Calidifontibacter indicus: one gene and its partner. The protein of the gene in region 1 interacts with the protein of each later gene in a pairwise test. Links are inferred from orthologs where the notes say so. Each region holds a gene or a part of one and is shown in the gene's direction. Other genes may lie near its edges. The genes, in order: tsaE and rlmB.

The links.
Region 2: the proteins of tsaE (region 1) and rlmB interact in binary tests that used the Escherichia coli proteins (3 or more experiments, as listed by UniProt). The link is inferred for Calidifontibacter indicus from one-to-one orthologs.

Annotation. Positions count from the first base shown.
Region 1 is NZ_QTUA01000001.1:1,354,746-1,358,059, forward strand. Bases 135-3,134 are described here. They hold tsaE (tRNA (adenosine(37)-N6)-threonylcarbamoyltransferase complex ATPase subunit type 1 TsaE), read left to right. Parts: upstream 135-1,400; coding sequence 1,401-1,868; downstream 1,869-3,134. Other genes in these bases: alr (alanine racemase), read left to right, coding at 135-263; DFJ65_RS06485 (alpha/beta fold hydrolase), read left to right, coding at 253-1,404; tsaB (tRNA (adenosine(37)-N6)-threonylcarbamoyltransferase complex dimerization subunit type 1 TsaB), read left to right, coding at 1,865-2,557; rimI (ribosomal protein S18-alanine N-acetyltransferase), read left to right, coding at 2,554-3,012; tsaD (tRNA (adenosine(37)-N6)-threonylcarbamoyltransferase complex transferase subunit TsaD), read left to right, coding at 3,009-3,134. Also shown: more of alr, read left to right, coding at 1-134; more of tsaD, read left to right, coding at 3,135-3,314. UniProt on the Escherichia coli protein: Required for the formation of a threonylcarbamoyl group on adenosine at position 37 (t(6)A37) in tRNAs that read codons beginning with adenine.
Region 2 is NZ_QTUA01000001.1:3,463,085-3,466,292, reverse strand. What follows is about bases 271-3,164. They hold rlmB (23S rRNA (guanosine(2251)-2'-O)-methyltransferase RlmB), read left to right. Parts: upstream 271-1,184; coding sequence 1,185-2,144; downstream 2,145-3,164. Other genes in these bases: DFJ65_RS16425 (DUF2752 domain-containing protein), read left to right, coding at 2,837-3,164; DFJ65_RS18170 (CD225/dispanin family protein), read left to right, coding at 2,358-2,837; cysS (cysteine--tRNA ligase), read left to right, coding at 271-1,180. In the rest of the region: more of cysS, read left to right, coding at 1-270; more of DFJ65_RS16425, read left to right, coding at 3,165-3,208. UniProt on the Escherichia coli protein: Specifically methylates the ribose of guanosine 2251 in 23S rRNA.

The DNA of each region.
Region 1 (3,314 bases):
CGTCGAACAGCGGCCCGGTGCAGCTGAACGGCGCCCGCTACGCGGTGGCCGGACGGGTCTGCATGGACCAGTTCGTCGTGGACATCGGCGACGCGCAGGCGGCGGCAGGCGACGAGGTGGTGCTTTTCGGCGACAGTGCCACCGGGGTCCCGACCGCCCAGGACTGGGCGGAGGCGGCCGGCACGATCAGCTACGAGATCATCGCCAGGATGAGTTCGAGATTGCCGAGGGTCTACCTGGGAGGTGACCGCGATGGCGAATGACGCAGGCCTGCTCGGCCTGGGTGCCGGCATCCTGGCGGCCGGTGCTGCCACCGCCATCGGCGTGACCGCAGACCGGTTGCTGCGGGCCCGACAGGTTGCCATCGAGCTCGGATCGGACGACGAGTACGACGACGTCGCCGACCACGAGGACGTCGTGATCAGCGACGCCATTCCGCTGCACGTCGAGATCGACGACCCGGTGGGGGCCGAGGCCGGCGAGCGGCTCACCGTGGTGTTGTCGCACGGTTACACCCAGAACCACGGAATCTGGCACTTCCAGCGAAAAGCCTTGCGGGAAGCAGGTTTTCGGGTGGTGCTCTGGGACCACCGCGGCCACGGACTGTCGGAACAGGCCGACGAGTCGAGCTACACGATCGCCAAGCTCGGCCGCGACCTGCACGAAGTGATCTCGCACTGCGTGCCGGAAGGCTCGATCGTGCTCATCGGCCACTCGATGGGCGGCATGGCGATGATGGCGCTCGCCGAGCAGTTCCCCGAACTCGTGCGGGATCGGGTCGTCGGTGCCGGCTTCCTGTGCACCAGCTCCGGTGCGCTCAGCAATATCGACTTCGGGTTGGGCAAGCAGGTCGGTGCCGCGGTGCACCGGCTCGGCCCCGGAACGGTCGCCAGGCTGTCGACGCGTCAGTCGGTCGTCGACCGCGCCCTCAAAGCGGGCAAGGACGTCGAGAGCTACCTGGTGCACCGCTACTCCTTCGGTTCCGACGTGCCGATGTCGATCGTGCGCTACACCGCCGACATGATCTTCGAGACGCCGATGTCGGTGATCTCGGCCTTCATGCCGACCCTGCTCAGCCACGAGCGCACCGACGTGCTGGCCGACTTCGACGGCATCGAGACCCTCGTCATGCACGGCGAGCAAGACCGCATCGTGCCGCGTGAGCACGCCGACGTGATGGTCGCGAAGATGCCGCACGCCGAGTACCTCGTGGTCGAGAACGCCGGCCACATGCTGCCGATCGAGCACCCCGAGATCGTCAACACCGAGGTGGTTGCGCTCGCCGAGCGCGCCTGCCGGGCGGTCGAGGAGCCGAAGAAGCGGCGGCGGACGGTGCCGCGCACGGTCACCGACTTCCGGGTGCGCAGGCGTGGACCGCTGGAGCGGCAGAAGGCGGCCCGGTGAACGAGTCGGTGCTGCTGCGCACCCGCGAGGAGACCCAGGACTGGGGGCGCAGGCTCGGCTCGCTGCTGCGCGCGGGTGACCTGCTGCTCCTGACCGGTGGACTCGGCGCGGGCAAGACGACGCTCACCCAGGGCATCGCCGACGGCCTGCAGGTGCGCGGGCCGATCACCTCGCCGACGTTCGTCATCGCCCGGGTGCATCCCTCGCTGGTGGGGGGTCCCGAACTCGTGCACGTCGACGCCTACCGGCTCGACGGCGCCCTGGAGCTCGACGACCTCGACCTCGACTCCGACCTCGAGTCGGCCGTGACGATCGTCGAGTGGGGTGCAGGGCTCGCCGAGGAACTCACCGACGACCGACTGGAACTCCTGATCGACGTCGACCAGAAGACCGAGGAGCGTCGAATCACCCTGATGGCCAACGGAGCACGTGCGCACGAGATCGTCCGTGAGGTCACTCGATGAGCCTGCTGCTCGCCATGGACACCGCCACGAGCGCGGTGACGGCTGCCCTCGTCGACGGTGACCGGGTGGTGGCGTCGCGTTCGGTGGTCGATGCGCGCCGACACACCGAGATCCTCATGCCGATCATCGCCGAGCTCTTCGACGAGACCGGCGCCGCCCGCTCCGATGTCGACGCCCTCGCGGTCGGCGTCGGGCCGGGCCCCTTCACCGGGCTGCGGGTCGGCATCGCCACCGCCGAGACCCTGGCACTGGTGCTCGGCCGGCCGGCCCACGGTCTGTGCAGCCTGGACGCCATCGCCCACGAGGTGATGGCAGGGGCCGAGGCCCCGGACGACTTCGTCGTTGCGACGGATGCACGGCGCAAGGAGGTCTACTGGGCGCGCTACACCGGCGGACGCCGCATCGACGGCCCCACCGTGCACAAGCCCGCCGACCTGCCCGAGGAGGTGCGCGGCCTGCCCGTCGCCGGACGTGGCGCGCAGCTCTACCCGGACAGCTTCGGGCCTGCTCTCGGCACCCTCGACGTCGACGCGGCCCAACTCGGTCTGGCCGTCGCCGCCGGATTGACCGCGGGCGAGGCGATGCTGCCGCTCCAACCGCTCTACCTGCGCCAGCCCGACGCGGTGCCGTCGACCGGTCAGAAGTCGGCCCTCACGTCCTTGCAGGGGAAGCGACGGGGCCGCCCGTGAGCGCGACCCGCGAGATGCGCTGGACCGATATCGCCGAGTTGGCCCGCATCGATGTCGAACTGTTCGGACACGAAGCCTGGAGCGAGGCCACCTGGTGGTCCGAGCTCGCCGGGCGCCCACAACGCCGCTACCGGGTCGTCACCGACGACGAGGGCATCCTCGGCTACGCCGGGGTCGACTGCCCGGGCGACGTCGCCGACGTCATGACGATCGCCGTCCAACCCCGCGGGCGCGGCACCGGACTGGCCGGGCAACTGCTGCGCTGGATGCGCGCGGAGGCCGTCGACGCGGGCGCGGAGGCGCTTCTGCTCGAGGTGCGCGACGACAACATCCCGGCCCGAAAACTCTACGAACGCAACGGTTTCGAGCAGATTAGTGTGCGTCGCGGTTACTACCAACCCGAGGGAGTCGACGCCCTGATCATGCGTGCCAGGTTGCAGGAGGAGTCGCAATGAGCCAGCCCGTGGTGCTCGGCATCGAGAGTTCCTGCGACGAGACCGGTGTGGCGCTGGTGCGTGGCACGACCCTGCTCGGCGACAGCCTGGCCAGCAGCGTCGACGAGCACGTGCGCTTCGGTGGGGTGGTGCCCGAGGTGGCCAGCAGGGCCCACCTCGAAGCGATCATCCCGACCATCGAACGCGCGCTCGACGACGCCGGTCTCGGGCTGAGCGACGTCGACGCGGTCTCGGTGACCAGCGGGCCCGGTCTCGCCGGAGCGCTGATGGTCGGGGTGTCGGCCGCCAAGGCCGTGGCGTGG
Region 2 (3,208 bases), 2.1 Mb from region 1 along the record:
GGAGTGGTCCTACCGGCACGAGCGCGAGACCAACGACGCCCTCGACCTGCTCGGCGTCGCGCGTCCGTCGTACGAACCGCGCGCCACCGGGCACGTCACCGACATGGTCGACCTGATGGAGATCCTCATCGAGAAGGGTCACGCCTACGCCGCCGAGGACGGCAGCGGCGACGTCTACTTCGACGTGCGCTCCTGGCCCGAGTACGGCTCGCTGACCCGGCAGAAGATCGACGACATGGAAGCGGCGGCCGACGCCGACCCGCGCGGCAAGCGCGACCCGCGCGACTTCGCGCTCTGGAAGGGACACAAGGCGGGCGAGCCGGAGAGTGCGAGCTGGCCCACGCCCTTCGGTGCGGGTCGCCCCGGCTGGCACCTGGAGTGCTCGGCGATGGCGCGGCGCTGGCTCGGCGACGAGTTCGACATCCACGGCGGCGGCATCGACCTGCGCTTCCCGCACCACGAGAACGAGCAGGCGCAGTCGCGTGCGGCCGGGTTGGGCTTCGCCCGCTACTGGCTGCACAACGGGTGGGTCACCCTCGGCGGCGAGAAGATGAGCAAGTCGCTCGGCAACACCCTTGCGATCGGCGAGATCACCAAGAAGGTGCGCCCGCTGGCGCTGCGTTACTACCTCAGCGCCGTCAACTACCGCGCCACCATCGAGTACCACGACGGAGCGTTGGAGGAGGCGTCGGCGACGATCGACCGCCTCGAGACCTTCCTGGAGCGGGCGCTGCCGCAGCCGCCCGAGCCGGGGGAGTTCGTCACCGTGCCCGCGGCGTTCGCGGCCGCGATGGATGACGACCTCAACGTCTCCGGCGCCCTGTCGGTCGTCTTCGAAACCATCCGTGAGGGCAACACCGCCCTCGACGAGGGCGACGACGAGCGCGCCGCCGACCTCGCCCTGCAGGTGGTCGCGATGACCGAGGTGCTGGGCGTCAACCCCTTTGACCCGCAATGGAGTTCGGAGGGGAACGACCGGTCGCACGACGCGCTCGGTCAGGTGGTCGAGGTGTTGCTCGCCACCCGGAAGCAGGCGCGGGCCTCGCGCGACTTCCAGACCGCGGACGCGATCCGCGACCAGCTGACCGCCGCCGGTGTGGTGGTCGAGGACACCCCGGACGGTGCGCGCTGGTCACTTATGTCGGCGGCCGAACGCGCCGCCCAGCAGACGAAGGACTGATCCCATGGCAGGCAACTCCCAGCGCCGCGGCGCGGTGCGCAAGAGCGGCTCGAAGAAGGGGATGGTCGTCGGCAGCGGTGGGCAGCGCCGGCGCGGGCTCGAAGGCAAGGGCCCCACGCCGAAGGCGGCCGACCGGCCGAACCACAAGGCGTACAAGGACGCCCAGCGTTCCGGTGGCACCTCCGGTGGCGGCTCGCGCTCCGGTGGCAGCCGACGCGGCAAGCCGTCGTCGGAGATGATCGCCGGCCGCAACTCGGTCGTCGAGGCGCTGCGGGCGCACGTGCCCGCGACCACCATGTACGTCGCCGGTCGCATCGACTCCGACGACCGCGTCAAGGAATCGCTGAAGCTGGCCGCCGACCGGGCGATCCCGATCCTGGAGACCCCGCGCGGCGAGCTCGACCGGTTGACCGACGGCGCCGTCCACCAGGGATTGGCCCTGCAGATCCCGCCGTACGACTACGCCCACCCGAGCGACCTCATCGACCCCGAGGCCCCCGGCATCCCGCTGGTCGTCGCGCTCGACGGCATCACCGACCCGCGCAACCTCGGCGCGATCATCCGTTCGGTGGCCGCGTTCGGCGGCCACGGCGTGATCGTGCCCGAGCGCCGCTCGGCCGGCATGACCGCCTCGGCCTGGAAGACGTCCGCCGGGGCGGCGGCCCGCATCCCGGTGGCGCTCGCCGGCAACCTCACCCGCACCCTCGAGGACTTCCGCAAGGCCGGCTTCTTCGTGATCGGTCTCGACATGGACGGCGACGTGGAGTTGCCGCAACTGGAACTGTCGACCGAGCCGCTGGTGGTCGTCGTCGGGTCGGAGGGCAAGGGGCTGTCCCGCCTCGTCAGCGAGACCTGCGATCAGATCGTGTCGGTGCCGATGAGTTCGTCGGTGGAGTCGCTCAACGCCGGCATCGCCGCGTCGGTCACGCTCTACCAGATCGCCACCTCGCGCGCCGCGCGCTGACCGCGCCCGGTCGTCTCCGCTCACGTTTCGTCACTTGGACGGTGAGGGAACCGTTCGGTGCCCGTCTTCGTCGGTGCCCTTGGCACGTCTGTGTCATGAAATCGAAACGCTCGCCGGCCTGCGGGCTGCCGACGGCCTCCTAGGCTGGTGGGCAGTGCCGGGCAGGCCGGCAACGTGGACCGCGACGTCGCGACGTCGCGCAGGAGGAGACAGATGAGCAACTACGGCCAGAACGACCCGAACCAGCCGTACGACCCGAACAACTCTGGCGGCAACGACCCGTACGGTCAGCAGGGCCAGCAGGGTCAGCAGCCGCAGTACGGCCAGCAGGGCCAGCCCTACGGTCAGCCGCAGTACGGCGACCAGTACGGCCAGCAGGGATCCGAGGGCTACGGCGCGGCGCCGGGTTACAGCCCGATGCCCGGTGGTGGTGGCCCGGTCGGCACCCCGCCCCCGAACAACCTCGCGCTGGCGATCATCAGCACCGTGCTGTGCTGTCTGCCGCTCGGCATCTACGCGATCATCCAGGCCACCAAGGTCAACTCGCTGTGGCAGCAGGGTGACGTCGCCGGTGCGCAGGATGCCTCGGAGAAGGCGAAGAAGTTCTCGATCTACGCGATCGTGATCGGCTTCGTCGTCGGCATCATCAGCCTCATCCTGCAGATCACCGTGCTCAACAGCACCAACTCCTGATGTCACTCGCGAAGGCACCCGAACCCGCCGTGGAGCGGGTGCCTTCGCCTGTGCCGCGACATCGGCCCCGACGCGGGCTGTTCTTGTTGCACTCGCAGCCCGACCCGCACTGGCGCCCGCGGCACACCCGTGCGCGCCGGATGCTCGGGCCGGCGATGTTCGTCGGTGCCGGCATCGCCACCGGGCTGATGTTGCACACCGTCGACCCGCGCGAACCCGGTCACTACCCGACCTGCCCCTTCCTGGCGGTCACCGGTCTGTACTGCCCGGGCTGCGGGGCGATGCGCGCGATCGCGTCGCTGACCGACGGCGACGTGCCGGCGGCGCTCGGGTACAACCCGTTCGCGATGGTGGCGCTCGTGCTTCTGATC